2 linked regions of the Prochlorococcus marinus str. MIT 9312 genome follow. The protein of the gene in region 1 binds, or shares a complex with, the protein of each later gene. Links are inferred from orthologs where the notes say so. Each region holds a gene or a part of one and is shown on either strand. Other genes may lie near its edges.

Region 1 (3,415 bases):
CAGCGTCTGCTGCAATTGCATGTGAATTACTTGTTATAGAAGTTATTGCATCTAATCTTGAGTTTGCACTATTAATAAATTCTTTTATATTGCTTAAATCATTTAATTTCTTATCAGCGGACAATAGTTGATTTTTCTTTGAAACTGACATTCCTGAAGTAAAAATTTAAAGATCGATCTTAAGATTAATACAAAGCAAGTAAAAACAATACAATTTCAAACTTAACGCAACGCTTCTTAATTAATAACTTCATTCCAAAGTGATAGTTGAAATAATTCAAATAAAAAAATTTTTTCCGCTAATATAAAATTACATTTTCAATAAAGTTTTGGATAAACAAGAATTAAAATTATCAAAGAAAATTATTTCCTCATATAAGAAGAGATTGGAAAAAGAAATTCTAGACAGAAGTATAAAATTAAAGATGCCTCAAAATAAATTTGAAGAAATAATTAATAACAATAATGAACTTATGAACTTAAAAAAAGCGTTAGAAGATCTAGAAACGGAATCTGAATCTCATACTAAAGTCTGATTTTTGAAAAACCCTTCCAAAAGTGCCTCAAACCAACAATTTCCTTTTTAAGTCCCTAAACAAACAACAACTTCAAGCAGTAAAACATGTTTATGGACCACTATTAGTTGTAGCAGGTGCAGGTAGCGGAAAAACTAAGGCTCTTACTCACAGAATTGCAAACCTTATAGAGGGTAACTCTATAGATCCCTATAACATTCTGGCAGTCACTTTCACTAACAAAGCTGCTAAAGAAATGAAAGCAAGATTAGAGGTTCTTCTAGCCCAAGAATTAGCTTTTAATCAATTTGGTCAGCCTTGGACAACTCTCAAAGAAATTGATCAAAATCAATTAAGAACAAACGTTCACCAAGAGAGGCTTCAGAACCTTTGGATCGGTACTTTCCATTCTTTATTTTCAAGACTTCTGAGATACGATATTGAAAAATATACTGATCCAGAAGGCCTAAAATGGACGAGGCAATTTTCAATTTACGATGAAACAGATTCTCAAACATTAGTAAAAGAAATTATCAGTCAAGATATGAATCTTGACCCAAAAAGATATGATCCCAAAAAGATTAAAAGATTAATAAGTAATGCTAAAAATCAATGCTTAACTTCTAATGATCTTTTAGAAAAAGCAGATAATAATTTTGATAAAACAGTTGCAGAAGCCTACAGGAGATATAGAATTTCGCTTTCAAAAAATAATTCTTTAGATTTTGATGATCTTCTACTTTTGCCTGTTTTCTTATTAAGACAAAATGATATGGTCAGAGATTACTGGCACAAAAGATTTAAACATATTTTAGTTGACGAATATCAAGATACAAATAGAACACAATATGAACTTATAAAATTAATTACGGCTGGAAATACTGAACCAAAAAAATTCTTCAATTGGGAAGATCGGTCAATTTTTGTAGTTGGGGATGCTGATCAAAGTATTTATAGTTTCAGAGCAGCTGACTTCAGAATTTTAATTGGTTTTCAAGAAGATTTTAAAACTTCAATCAACGACGATACAAAATCATCTTTAATTAAATTAGAAGAAAATTATAGGTCATCTTCTAATATCCTTGATGCTGCAAACTCACTAATTGAAAACAACTCTGAAAGAATTGACAAAGTTTTAAAGGCTACTAAAGAAAAAGGGGAACTTTTAACGTTACTCAGCTGTGATGATGAAATTTCCGAGGCAGAAGCAATTACCAATAAAATAAAATCACTCAATAACTATAATCAAAACCCAATTTGGAAAAATTTTGCAATTTTATATCGAACCAGGGCTCAGTCAAGAGTATTAGAAGAATCTCTTGTAAGGTGGCGCATTCCTTATACAATTTTTGGAGGATTGCGTTTTTATGATAGAAGAGAAATTAAAGATGCAATAGCATATTTGAAAGTTCTGGTTAATTCTTCAGATAACGTTAGTCTTTTGCGAATCATAAATGTTCCTAGAAGAGGGATTGGTAAGACTACTATTCAAAAACTTAATGAATTATCTAATAGGTTAAATATCCCATTATGGGAGGTTCTTAATGATAAGCAAAGTCTTGAAGAAACAATAGGCCGATCATCAAAAGGAATTAATAAATTTACTGAAGTTATGAATGATCTACTGTGTTACCTAGAAAATTCAGGCCCCGCTCAACTACTACAACTTATATTAGAAAAAAGTGGTTATTTAAGTGACTTGCTCTCTAATGGGACTGAAGAATCTGAAGATAGAAGAAATAACTTACAAGAACTAATTAATGCAGCTACTCAATATGAAGAAGAAACAGAAAGTGGGGATGTAGAGGGATTTCTTTCTACAGCAGCCTTAACAACTGATAATGATACGAAAAAAAATAATCCCAACTCTGTAACTCTCATGACTCTGCATAATAGTAAAGGTTTAGAATTTCAAAATGTTTTTATCACTGGGCTAGAACAAGGTCTCTTCCCTAGCCATAGATCAATAGATACTCCCTCACTTCTTGAAGAGGAAAGAAGATTATGCTATGTAGGTATTACTAGAGCTAAAGAAAGAGTTTTCTTAAGTCATGCTAGAGAAAGAAGATTATGGGGTGGAATGCGTGAAGCAACAATTCCTTCAATATTTCTTTCAGAAATACCTGAAGATTTAATGGATGGCGAATTACCACAAACTGGTGGTGCTTCAATTAGAAGAGATTGGCATCTTGAACGTTTAACTAGAGTTGATCGAAACAATCCAAATGAATTTGTTAACAAACCAATAAATGCAGTAAGGAAATTATATTCAGGTCCCAGTAAAGGGAAAAGCTGGATAGTTGGAGATAAGCTAATTCACTCAAAGTTTGGGAAAGGTGAAATCATACATATTTTTGGGAGTGGGGAAAAAATATCTTTAGCAGTAAAATTTGGTGATAAAGGAAGTAAAATTCTAGATCCCAGATTAGCTCCAATTCGTTATGTAAGTTAAAACTCATGAACGATATCTCTGATTACATCCAAGGAGAATTAATAAAAACTCCATTTAATCTATATAACCTAATTGCTAAATACATAGAATCTAATAACAATACTAAAGTAGCTTTTGTTGGCGGTTATTTAAGAGATTTATTAATTAGTAAATTCCACAAAAAATCGTTTTCTAAACCTGTAGATATTGATCTTGTAATTGAAGGATCCTCTATTTCTCTTGCAAAATTTATAAAAAAAAATATTGTAAATGTCGATTTATGTCTCATCAAGGAATTTAATTTATACAACACTGTAGAAATAAATATTAATGACTATAAAATTGATATTGCTTCTGCAAGAAAAGAAATTTATTCTGCTCCAGGCTTAAATCCCACGGTAAATAAAAGTACTATTGAGGAGGATCTTAAGAGGAGAGATTTCACTATAAATTCAATAGCCTTCGAGGT
Region 2 (3,256 bases), 1.3 Mb from region 1 along the record:
GTAGATATTGCTTGTAAACCTGAACTTGTTGATTTAGCACTTGCGAATTCTTCATTACCTGTTTGCGTTAGTTCAGTAGTGCCAAGATTTTTTCTGGAGTCTGTAGAAGCAGGCGCCTCATTAATTGAGATAGGGAATTACGATACTTTTTATGAAAAAGGCATTAATTTTTCAGAAGAAAAAGTCTTAAACATTACAAAAGAGACGAGAGATTTATTGCCTAATGTCCCTTTATCAGTAACTGTTCCTCATACTATGCCTATTGATAAACAAGTCGATCTTGCTATTAAGCTTGTGGAAGAAAGAGTTGATATTATTCAAACGGAAGGTGGCACGAGTTCTAGTCCTTATTCGTCTGGAATTAAGGGCTTTTTCGAAAAGTCAGTACCAACTCTTGCTGCTACCTATGCTATTCATCAAGAATTTAAGAAACAAGCTTTGGAGATACCAATTATGAGTGCCTCTGGATTAAGCCAAGTAACTTGCCCACTAGCAATATCTTGCGGAGCCTCAGCAGTTGGTGTTGGATCTGCAGTTAACAAATTAGATGATTTAATCTCAATGATCGCGGTTGTTAGGGGTTTAAAAGAATCTTTGAAAAATTCAATAATTGGAGAAAAAATTTCTTAAAATATTAATACCCTTCGGCTATTAGCTTGATGAAAAACTATAAGCTTCAAGCTCCTTACGAACCAAATGGAGATCAACCTGAAGCTATAAAAAAATTAGTTAGAGGGGTTAATAGTGGGAAAGAGTTTCAGACCCTTTTAGGAGCTACTGGGACTGGTAAAACATTTACTATTGCGAATGTAATTCAACAAACAGGAAGGCCAGCTCTTGTATTAGCTCATAACAAAACGTTAGCTGCACAACTATGTAATGAATTAAGGGAGTTCTTTCCAAAAAATGCTGTTGAGTACTTTATTTCTTACTACGATTATTATCAACCTGAAGCTTACGTCCCTGTAAGTGATACATACATAGCGAAAACCGCTTCAATTAATGAAGAAATAGATATGCTTAGGCATTCTGCAACACGCTCATTATTTGAGAGAAAAGATGTGATTGTCGTAGCATCCATAAGTTGTATTTATGGTCTTGGTATACCAAGTGAATATTTAAAAGCTGCAGTTAAATTTGAAGTTGGAAAATCTATAAATCTACGTTCTTCTTTAAGGTCGCTCGTTGAAAATCAATATACTAGAAATGATATTGAAATTACTAGAGGTAGATTCAGAATTAAAGGTGATGTTTTAGAAATTGGTCCTGCTTATGAAGATAGATTGATAAGAATTGAATTATTTGGTGATGAAGTCGAGGCTATTAGATATGTTGACCCTACTACTGGAGAGATCCTTGAAAGTTTAGAACAAATAAGCGTTTACCCAGCGAAGCATTTTGTTACTCCAAAAGAAAGACTTGAGAGTGCAATAAGTGCAATTAAAAGTGAATTAAAAACTCAACTCGACAAATTTACATACGAAGGAAAATTATTAGAGGCTCAACGTCTTGAACAACGCACAAAATATGATTTAGAAATGCTAAAAGAGGTTGGTTATTGTAATGGAGTTGAGAATTATGCTCGTCATTTATCAGGAAGGGAGGAAGGTTCACCGCCAGAATGTCTAATAGATTACTTTCCTAAAGATTGGTTGTTGGTAGTCGATGAGAGTCATGTAACATGTCCTCAACTACATGCAATGTACAATGGTGATCAATCTAGAAAAAAAGTTTTAATAGATCATGGTTTTAGATTGCCAAGTGCTGCAGATAATAGACCTTTAAAATGTGAGGAGTTTTGGGAAAAGTCAAAGCAGACATTATTCATAAGTGCAACTCCTGGTCAATGGGAATTAGATCAATGTAATGGTGAATTTGTTGAGCAAGTTATAAGACCAACTGGGGTATTAGACCCAGTAATTGATGTAAGACCTAGTGAGGGCCAAATAGAAGATTTATTATCTGAAATAAGAATTAGAGCTGAAAAAAATCAAAGAGTGCTAGTGACTACACTTACTAAGCGAATGGCTGAAGATCTAACTGATTTTTTATCTGAAAATAAAGTAAGAGTTAGATATTTGCATTCCGAAATCCACTCAATTGAAAGAATTGAAATTATTCAAGACCTCAGAATGGGCGAATATGATGTTTTGGTGGGAGTTAACTTATTAAGAGAGGGATTAGATCTTCCTGAGGTATCGTTAGTCGCCATTTTAGATGCTGATAAAGAAGGTTTTCTGAGAGCAGAAAGATCTTTGATTCAAACAATTGGAAGAGCTGCAAGACATGTTGAAGGTGTTGCCTTGCTTTATGCAGATAATTTCACAGATTCAATGAAACGAGCAATATCTGAAACTGAAAGAAGAAGAACTATTCAAAAAAAACATAACCAGGACAATGGCATTACTCCAAAACCTGCAGGTAAAAAAATAGAAAATTCAATATTATCTTTTCTAGAACTTTCCAGAAAATTAGATGCTGGTGGTTTATCTAAAGATTTAATAAATATAGTTAATAACAAAACGGATGTAATTCTCAATGCCAGCGATAATCAATGTTTGATTGAAGAATTGCCGCACTTGATAGATAAGTTAGAAATGAAAATGAAAGATGCTGCAAAAGAGTTAAATTTTGAAGAAGCAGCAAATTTGAGGGATAGAATTAAAAAATTAAGACAAAAATTAGCAAGAAATAGCTAAAAATAACTTATTTTTCCAATTCGAAATGATTATGAATAGCATTTACTGCTTTGTCACAATCTTTCTCTAAAACAATACATGAAGTTCTAATTTCACTGGTGGCAATCATTTCAATATTGATATTTTGGTTGGCCAGTGCTCTAAATATTTTTCCAGCTGTTCCAACCTTAAATGCCATTCCTGCTCCTACAGTGCTTACTTTGGCTATTGCAGGGCCATCTTCAATATATGAACCGGGTAATTTCTTGGTTAAAGCCTCAAAAACTAATTTAGCTTTTTCTCTATCTTGCTTATTCATGGTAAGACTAATATCCTTAGCTTTTAAAGAGGAAATTCTCTCTGATTGCACGATAGTATCGAAAAGTAAATTATTTTCAGCTAATGCTAAGCATATCGATGCTGCTACACCTGGACGATCAGGCAGTTTTCGAAAACTTACTTGTACTTGGTTTTTATCTAATGCAATTCCTCTTACTTCAGGTTGATCTTGTTTTTCGTAGATTGGATTAACGAATATTTGTGTATCAGATAACTTAAACTTCTCAGCAACAAATCTA

What was found.
Region 2: the proteins of PMT9312_RS01545 (region 1) and uvrB are in contact, whole or in part, in a crystal structure (PDB 7EGT), measured with the Thermus thermophilus proteins. The link is inferred for Prochlorococcus marinus str. MIT 9312 from one-to-one orthologs. Residues at the interface, in WP_096412145.1 of Thermus thermophilus: His654, Arg656, Phe657, Gln666, Asp668, Glu669, Lys680, Arg681, Leu682, Ser683, Lys685, Tyr686, Ala687; in WP_096411307.1 of Thermus thermophilus: Glu23, Leu25, Arg26, Asp27, Gly28, Glu29, Arg30, Phe31, Arg55, Glu326, Asp327, Phe328, Glu379, Ser382, Gln383, His398, Gly400, Arg401.

The regions. Positions count from the first base shown.
Region 1 is NC_007577.1:290,918-294,332, reverse strand. The notes cover bases 182-3,262. They hold PMT9312_RS01545 (UvrD-helicase domain-containing protein), read left to right. Parts: upstream 182-558; coding sequence 559-2,967; downstream 2,968-3,262. Other genes in these bases: PMT9312_RS01540 (CCA tRNA nucleotidyltransferase), read left to right, coding at 2,973-3,262; PMT9312_RS01550 (hypothetical protein), read left to right, coding at 330-536. Also shown: PMT9312_RS01555 (phycobilisome protein), read right to left, coding at 1-151; more of PMT9312_RS01540, read left to right, coding at 3,263-3,415. UniProt on the Escherichia coli protein: A helicase with DNA-dependent ATPase activity. Unwinds DNA duplexes with 3'-5' polarity. Translocates on single-stranded DNA with 3'-5' polarity. Initiates unwinding more efficiently from a nicked substrate than double-stranded DNA.
Region 2 is NC_007577.1:1,628,768-1,632,023, reverse strand. Bases 258-3,179 are described here. They hold uvrB (excinuclease ABC subunit UvrB), read left to right. Parts: upstream 258-659; coding sequence 660-2,699; downstream 2,700-3,179. Other genes in these bases: PMT9312_RS08975 (aspartate kinase), read right to left, coding at 2,707-3,179; PMT9312_RS08985 (DUF561 domain-containing protein), read left to right, coding at 258-630. Also shown: more of PMT9312_RS08985, read left to right, coding at 1-257; more of PMT9312_RS08975, read right to left, coding at 3,180-3,256. UniProt on the Escherichia coli protein: The UvrABC repair system catalyzes the recognition and processing of DNA lesions. A damage recognition complex composed of 2 UvrA and 2 UvrB subunits scans DNA for abnormalities.